3 regions of the Halomonas sp. PBN3 genome follow, and region 1 is predicted to be linked to each of the others. Evidence: predicted binding sites of a transcription regulator. Region 1 holds the regulator's gene; each other region holds the start of a gene.
What was found. The regulator sigma-54, encoded in region 1, starts transcription at its own class of promoters, with help from an activator protein. The targets are predictions, from matches to a motif close to TGGCACNNNNNTTGCTNT.
Positions count from the first base shown of each region.

Region 2: Q673_RS19445 (P-II family nitrogen regulator) is a predicted target of sigma-54. The motif match lies at 1,346-1,363, and genes of this name have one in related genera.
Region 3: Q673_RS26530 (nitrate reductase) is a predicted target of sigma-54. The motif match lies at 951-968, and genes of this name have one in related genera.

Region 1 covers NZ_AXCA01000157.1:174,449-176,711, reverse strand. The annotation lists gene lptB (LPS export ABC transporter ATP-binding protein) at 1-399, shown strand, start outside; gene Q673_RS27490 (RNA polymerase factor sigma-54) at 554-1,966, shown strand; gene hpf (ribosome hibernation-promoting factor, HPF/YfiA family) at 2,066-2,263, shown strand, end outside.
Region 2 covers NZ_AXCA01000002.1:24,357-26,619, forward strand. The annotation lists gene Q673_RS19440 (ammonium transporter) at 1-912, opposite strand, end outside; gene Q673_RS19445 (P-II family nitrogen regulator) at 953-1,291, opposite strand; gene Q673_RS19450 (accessory factor UbiK family protein) at 1,582-1,926, shown strand; gene Q673_RS19455 (YifB family Mg chelatase-like AAA ATPase) at 1,994-2,263, shown strand, end outside.
Region 3 covers NZ_AXCA01000156.1:4,636-6,898, reverse strand. The annotation lists gene Q673_RS26540 (CmpA/NrtA family ABC transporter substrate-binding protein) at 1-25, opposite strand, end outside; gene Q673_RS26535 (ANTAR domain-containing response regulator) at 22-654, opposite strand; gene Q673_RS26530 (nitrate reductase) at 1,117-2,263, shown strand, end outside.

The DNA.
Region 1 (2,263 bases):
GACCGCGCCGCCCGCCACGCCCGCCTGGAGGAGCTCCTCGAGGAGTTCCACGTCAACCACATCCGCGACAACCTCGGCATGAGCCTCTCCGGCGGCGAGCGCCGGCGGGTCGAGATCGCCCGCGCCCTGGCGACCGAACCCGCCTTCATCCTGCTCGACGAGCCCTTCGCCGGGGTCGACCCCATCTCGGTGGGCGAGATCAAGGGGATCATCCGCCAGCTTAAGGCCCGCGGCATCGGGGTGCTGATTACCGACCACAACGTCCGCGAGACCCTCGACATCTGCGACACCGCCTACATCGTCGGCGACGGCAAGATCATCGCCGAGGGGGACGCCGCGGCGATCCTCGCCAACCAGCGGGTTCGCGAGGTCTACCTGGGGCAGGACTTCCGGCTCTGAAGCGGACATGCGCGCCAAGCCGCTGACCACCATATCGTTATTCGCTTGTGGCACGCCTCGCGCGTCTGGCACGGAAGTTGCTTTAGCCACGCTTGCGCGCGTCGTCGCCAGGCGCTAGGGTGAGGCTTTCCGACACGCCAGGAGGACGCCTCCCATGGCCATGAAGGCTTCCCTGCAGCTGCGGGTCGGCACCCAGCTGACCATGACGCCCCAGCTGCAGCAGGCCATCGCCCTGCTGCAGCTCTCCACCCTGGACCTGCGCCAGGAGATCCAGCAGGCGATGGAGTCCAACCCCCTGCTGGAGCTCGACGAGGAGTTCGGCGAGCAGGCCAGCGTGGAAACGCCCGAGGAGGAGTGGGCAAGCGAGATCCCCGCGGAGCTGAGCACCGACAGCGAGTGGTCCGACACCTACACGGACCTAGCCGCCCCGGCGGGCGGCGAGGGGCCCGACTTCGAACGCCAGGCCGAGGGCCAGAGCCTGCGCGGCCACCTCGCCTGGCAGCTGGCGATGAGCGACCTGGCCCCGCGCGAGCGCCAGATCGCCGAGAGCCTGATCGATGCCGTGGACGACGCCGGCTACCTGTCCAGTCCCCTCGACGAGCTGTGCGAGGGGCTCAGGGCGCAGGGGCTGGCCGGGCTGCGCAGCCGCGAGGTGGAGGCGGTGCTGCTGCGCCTGCAGCAGTTCGAACCCACCGGGGTCTTCGCCCGGGACCTGCGCGAGTGTCTGGCGCTGCAGCTCGCCGCCCTCCCCGACGACACCCCCTGCCTGCCCCAGGCGCGGCGCCTGGTGCGCCAGTTCCTGGAGGCGCTGGCCGGCGACGACCGCCGCCTGCTCAAGCGCCGCCTGGGGCTCGACGACGCCGCCCTGGAAGCCACCATCGCCCTGGTGCGCGCCCTGGACCCACGCCCCGGCAGCGCCTTCGCCGGGGTCACCGACGACTACGTGGTTCCCGACCTGGTCGCCTACCACGACCGTCATGGCTGGCGGGTCGAGCTCAACCCCGAGGCGCTGCCGCGGCTGCGCATCCAGCCCGACTACGCGGCGCTGATCCGTCGCGCCGACACCAGCGACGACAACCGCTTCCTCAAGGACCACCTGCAGGAGGCGCGCTGGCTGATGAAGAGCCTGGCCAGCCGCAACGACACCCTGCTGCGGGTCGGGCGTGAGATCCTGGCACGCCAGCTCGACTTCCTGGAGCAGGGCGAGGAGGCGATGAAGCCGCTGATCCTGGCCGACATCGCCGAGGCGGTGGAGATGCACGAGTCGACCATCTCCCGGGTCACCACCCAGAAGTTCATCCATACCCCTCGCGGGGTCTTCGAGCTCAAGTACTTCTTCTCCAGCCAGGTGGGTGGCGAGGGGGACGGCGACGCCCACTCCAGCACCGCCATCCGTGCCCGCCTCCGCAAGCTGATCCAGGAGGAGCCGCCGCGCAAGCCGCTCTCCGACAGCAAGCTGGTCGCCCTGCTGGACGAGGCCGGCATCAAGGTGGCACGCCGCACCGTAGCCAAGTACCGCGAGGCGATGGGCATCCCCTCCTCCAGCGAGCGCAAGCGGCTCCGCTGACCCGCGTCAAGGCGCCGTCCCACGCGCCTGGCGCGGGGGGTATGCAAGGCAGGAAAAAGGGTTACAATCGAATCACAACCAACGAGCAAGGAGCGTGTCATGCAAGTCAATATCACCGGCCATCATGTGGAACTGACCGATGCCCTGCGTGACTATGTGAACGAGAAGCTGACTCGCGTGGAGCGCCACTACGACAACATCACCACCGTGCAGGTGACCCTGTCCGTGGAGAAGGAGCGCCAGTCCGCCGCCTGCACCCTGCATGCCGCCGGTGCCGACCTGCACGCCGAGGCGCAG
Region 2 (2,263 bases), on a different contig from region 1:
TGCCGCACTCAGTGCCGAGGGCGAGAGCGGGTCGGCGGTGATCGCCACCAGGCCGGCCAGGGCGCCGTTGAGGGTCATGGTCAGGTCGGCCTTGCGGAACCACAGCTTGGCGACCACCAGGGCGGCGATCACCCCGCCGGCGGCGGCGGCGTTGGTGTTGACCAGCACCTGGGCCATGTTGTTGGCGGAGGCGACGTCGGAGACCTTCAGCTCGGAGCCGCCGTTGAAGCCGAACCAGCCCATCCACAGGATGAAGGTGCCGAGGGTGGCCAGCGGCAGGTTGGCGCCGGGGATGGCGTAGATGCTGCCGTCCTTGCCGTACTTGCCCTTGCGCGGGCCAAGGACCAGCACGCCGGCCAGGGCCGCGGCCGCACCGGCCATGTGCACGATGCCGGAGCCGGCGTAGTCGGAGAAGCCAGCCGCGGAGAGCCAGCCGCCGCCCCAGGTCCAGTAGCCGGAGACCGGGTAGATCAGGCCGGTCATCACCACCGCGAAGGCGAGGAAGGCCCACAGCTTCATGCGCTCGGCCACCGCCCCGGAGACGATGGACATGGCGGTCGCCACGAACACCACCTGGAAGAAGTAGTCGGCGCGCATGGCGTAGTAAGGGGCGTCGTCGCCGCCAGCCAGCACGGCGTCGATGCCGTTCTCGCTGCCCAGCAGCACGCCGAGGTTGGGCAGGATGCCGCCCTCGGGGCTCGAGTACATCAGGTAGTAGCCCACCAGCAGGTACATGGTGCAGGCGATGGCGAACAGCGCCACGTTCTTGGTGAGGATCTCGGCGGTGTTCTTGGCGCGCACCAGGCCCGCCTCGAGCATGGCGAAGCCGGCGGCCATCCACATCACCAGCACGCCGCAGATCAGGAAGTAGAAGGTATCGAGCGCATAGCTCAGTTCGGTCAGTTCACTCATGGTGGATTCTCCAGTCGGGGAAGCGGCAGTCGGTCATGGCTCAGACGGCATCGGCGCCGCGCTCGCCGGTGCGGATACGGATCACGTCCTCCAGCGGCGTGACGAAGACCTTGCCGTCGCCGATCTTGCCGCTGCCGGCGGCCTCGCAGATGGCGTCGAGCACGCTTTCCAGGCGGCCGTCGTCCACGGCGATCTCGATCTTGACCTTGGGCAGGAAGTCGACGACGTACTCGGCGCCGCGGTAGAGCTCGGTATGGCCCTTCTGGCGGCCGAAGCCCTTGACCTCGGTGACGGTGATGCCCTGCACGCCGTTGTCGGCCAGCGCCTCGCGGACGTCGTCCAGCTTGAAGGGCTTGATGATGGCGGTGATCAGCTTCATGTCCTGTCTCCTCGTGGGGATGGGAGGCAACCCGATGGGGCGGCTGCACTGGCCGATGCGCAGGGCGTGCCAGCGGGAAATAACCTTTCTACTGATCAATGAGTTACGGCGCTTGTCGCCGGAGGGCATGGGGGCGTTCGCATGGCGAGGGCGGCGCGATGCACCGTCCTGGTGCGTCGACCAGGGCGCCGATGCGCCCTGACGGGGCAGGCGCGGTGAGCAGGAGGGCATGCGTCGTGGCCACGCCCCGCGTATCCTGTAGGCATTCATCGACCAACAGGAGATGCGTCATGGTGACCCACGACAGGATCGGCCGCCTGGCCCAGCAGATCGGGGAGCGCCTGCAGGGGGCCTCCCAGGCCCCGGAGGAGATCCAGAAGGGCGTCCAGCAGGTGGTGAAGGGCGCCTTCGACCGCCTGGAGCTGGTCTCGCGAGAGGACTTCGACATCCTCATGGACGTGCTGCAGCGCACCCGCTCTCGGGTGGAGTCGCTGGAGAAGCAGGTCGCCGCCCTCGAGGCACTGGTGGAGGCCCAGGCCGGCGGCAGCGCCGCGGCGGCCGAGGGCGCCGATGCCCCGGCGACGGACGATGCGCAGGAGGGCGCCCAGCGCCAGGGCGGCGACGCCGCCTCTTGAGGTCGCGCCGGGCGACCCGCCGCGCCCTGGACTAGCCTGAGAGCAGTCCATCCGCGAGGGAACGCCCATGACGCTGGCGATCGTGCATACCCGGGCCGGGCTCGGCTTGGAGGCACCCGAGGTGCAGGTGGAAGTACACCTCTCCAACGGCCTGCCCAGCATGACGCTGGTCGGGCTGCCGGAAACGGCGGTGAAGGAGAGCCGTGAGCGGGTGCGCAGCGCCCTGGTCAACGCCGGCTTCGAGTATCCACTGCGGCGCATCACCCTCAACCTGGCGCCCGCCGACCTGCCCAAGGAGGGCGGGCGCTTCGACCTGCCCATCGCCCTGGGGCTGCTG
Region 3 (2,263 bases), on a different contig from region 1:
TGGCGTGATGGTGCGGGTGGCTCATGAGCGGGGACCCCGTTTGTCAGCGGTTCGCCCCTGGGGCGATGTCAGGTTCAGGCGGTCGAGTACGTCGATGACGCTGTCGGCGACCTCGGCGATGCGCTGGCCCCGGTCCATGGCCAGCTTGCGCAGCATGCGGTAGGCCTGCTCCTCGTCGCAGGATTGATGCTTCATCAGCAGGCCCTTGGCGCGTTCGATGCGCTTGCGTTCGGCCAATTGGTTGCGTGCCTTGTCGAGCTCCTGGCGCATGCTGTGAAAGGCGTCGAAGCGGGCAATGGCTACCTCGACGATGGCTTTGACCCGCTCGGGCACCAGGCCGTCGACCACGTAGGCGCTGACCCCGGCCTTGAGCGCTGCCTGCAGCATGTCGGAGTCATGCTGGTCGGCAAAGAACACCACCGGCCGCGGGTTCTCGCGGTTGAGCAGGGCCATGCTCTCCAGGGTGTCGCGGTCGGGGCTTTCCATGTCGATGATCACCACGTCGGGCTGGTGACGCGCGACCATCTCGTTGAGGCTGGCGGGGCTGGTCAGCCGGCAGATGACCCGGTGCCCCTCGGCCATCAGCGCTTCCTCGACCATGGCGGCGCGAACTACCTCGTCGTCGACCAGCAGAATGTTCAGGGGTGAGGGCATAGGCATCGCTCGTGTCTGGCGTTATCGGGTCTGGCTCTGGTTTTGCTACCGGGCATCTGGCAAGAAACATGCAAGAGATATTCCAGTTGTGCTTCTTCACGTCCATGCGCCCGCCAGTCGTCACTCTCCTGGTGGGCGAAAGGCCGCACAGCGGCTGCGGAATTGGCCACTCGGCACCAGCCTGGTGCATGGCTGGCCCGAGGCGCCGGGTCATGGTGCGAAGCAGCATGAAACAAGTCCCTGGGCGTTAAGGCAAAGTGTGACATCTGCCTGAAAGGGGATGGTTATTCTCACCATGGCACGCTTTCTGCTTGATCCATATCAGTAAATATCGACATGGGCGCACCGTCAGCGCCCGAGCGGCAACGACGCCCGCCAATTTTCCCTCAGCATGATTCGGGGAGTTGGCGGGCGTCGTCGTTTCGAGATCGTCGTTTCAAGAGTTCTCCAGAGGAGATCGACATGCGCGAGGCCCGAACCACCTGCCCCTACTGCGGCGTTGGCTGTGGCGTGGTGGCCAGCGTCGAGAAGAACGAGATCGTCGACGTGCAGGGCGACCCGCAGCACCCCGCCAACTTCGGTCGTTTGTGCGTGAAGGGCTCGGCCCTGCACGAGACGCTGGGTCATGGCGGTCGTCTGACCCGGCCCATCGTCGACGGTGTGGAGAGCGATTGGGATACCGCGCTGGAAGCGGTGGCCAGCCGCCTGCGGAAGGTGCGTGACGCCCACGGCCCCGAGGCACTTGCCGCCTACCTTTCCGGGCAGCTGCTCACCGAGGACTATTACGTCGCCAACAAGCTGTTCAAGGGCTTTCTCGGCACGCCGCACCTGGATACTAATTCGCGCCTGTGCATGGCTTCGGCGGTGGCGGCCCACAAGTGCGCCTTCGGCGCCGACGCGGTGCCGTGCTGCTACGAGGATCTCGAAGAGGCCGAGCTGGTGGTGCTGGTGGGCTCCAACCTGGCCTGGAACCATCCGGTGCTCTATCAGCGCCTCAAGGTGGCCAAGCAGCGCAACCCGCTGCTGCGGGTGGTGGTGATCGACCCGCGGGTGACCGATACCTGCGAGCTCGCCGACCTCTACCTGGGGCTCAAGCCGGGCAGCGACGCCCGCCTGTTCACCGGGCTGCTGGCATGGATGGCTGCGCGCAACAAGCTCGACCGGGTCTATCTGGAGGCGCATACCCAGGGCTTCGAGGAGGCGCTGGCCGCGGCGCGGGAGCAGGAGGCCGGTGTGGAAGCCATCGCTGCCGACTGCGACCTGGATGCGGAACGTCTGGAGACCTTCTTCTACTGGTTCGCCAGCCACCTGCATGTGGTCACGTTGTTCTCCCAGGGGGTGAACCAGTCGAGTAGCGGTACCGACAAGGGCAACGCCATCATCAACTGTCATCTGGCCGGCGGCAAGATCGGCCTGCCCGGAGCGGGGCCGTTCTCGATCACCGGCCAGCCCAACGCCATGGGTGGGCGCGAGGTGGGCGGGCTGGCCAACCAGTTGGCCGCCCATATGGATTACGACACCCCCGGCGCGCGGGACCGTGTGACGCGCTTTTGGGCTACCGAAGGGCTGGTGCCGTGCCTGCCCGAAGGACCGGGGCACAAGGCGGTGG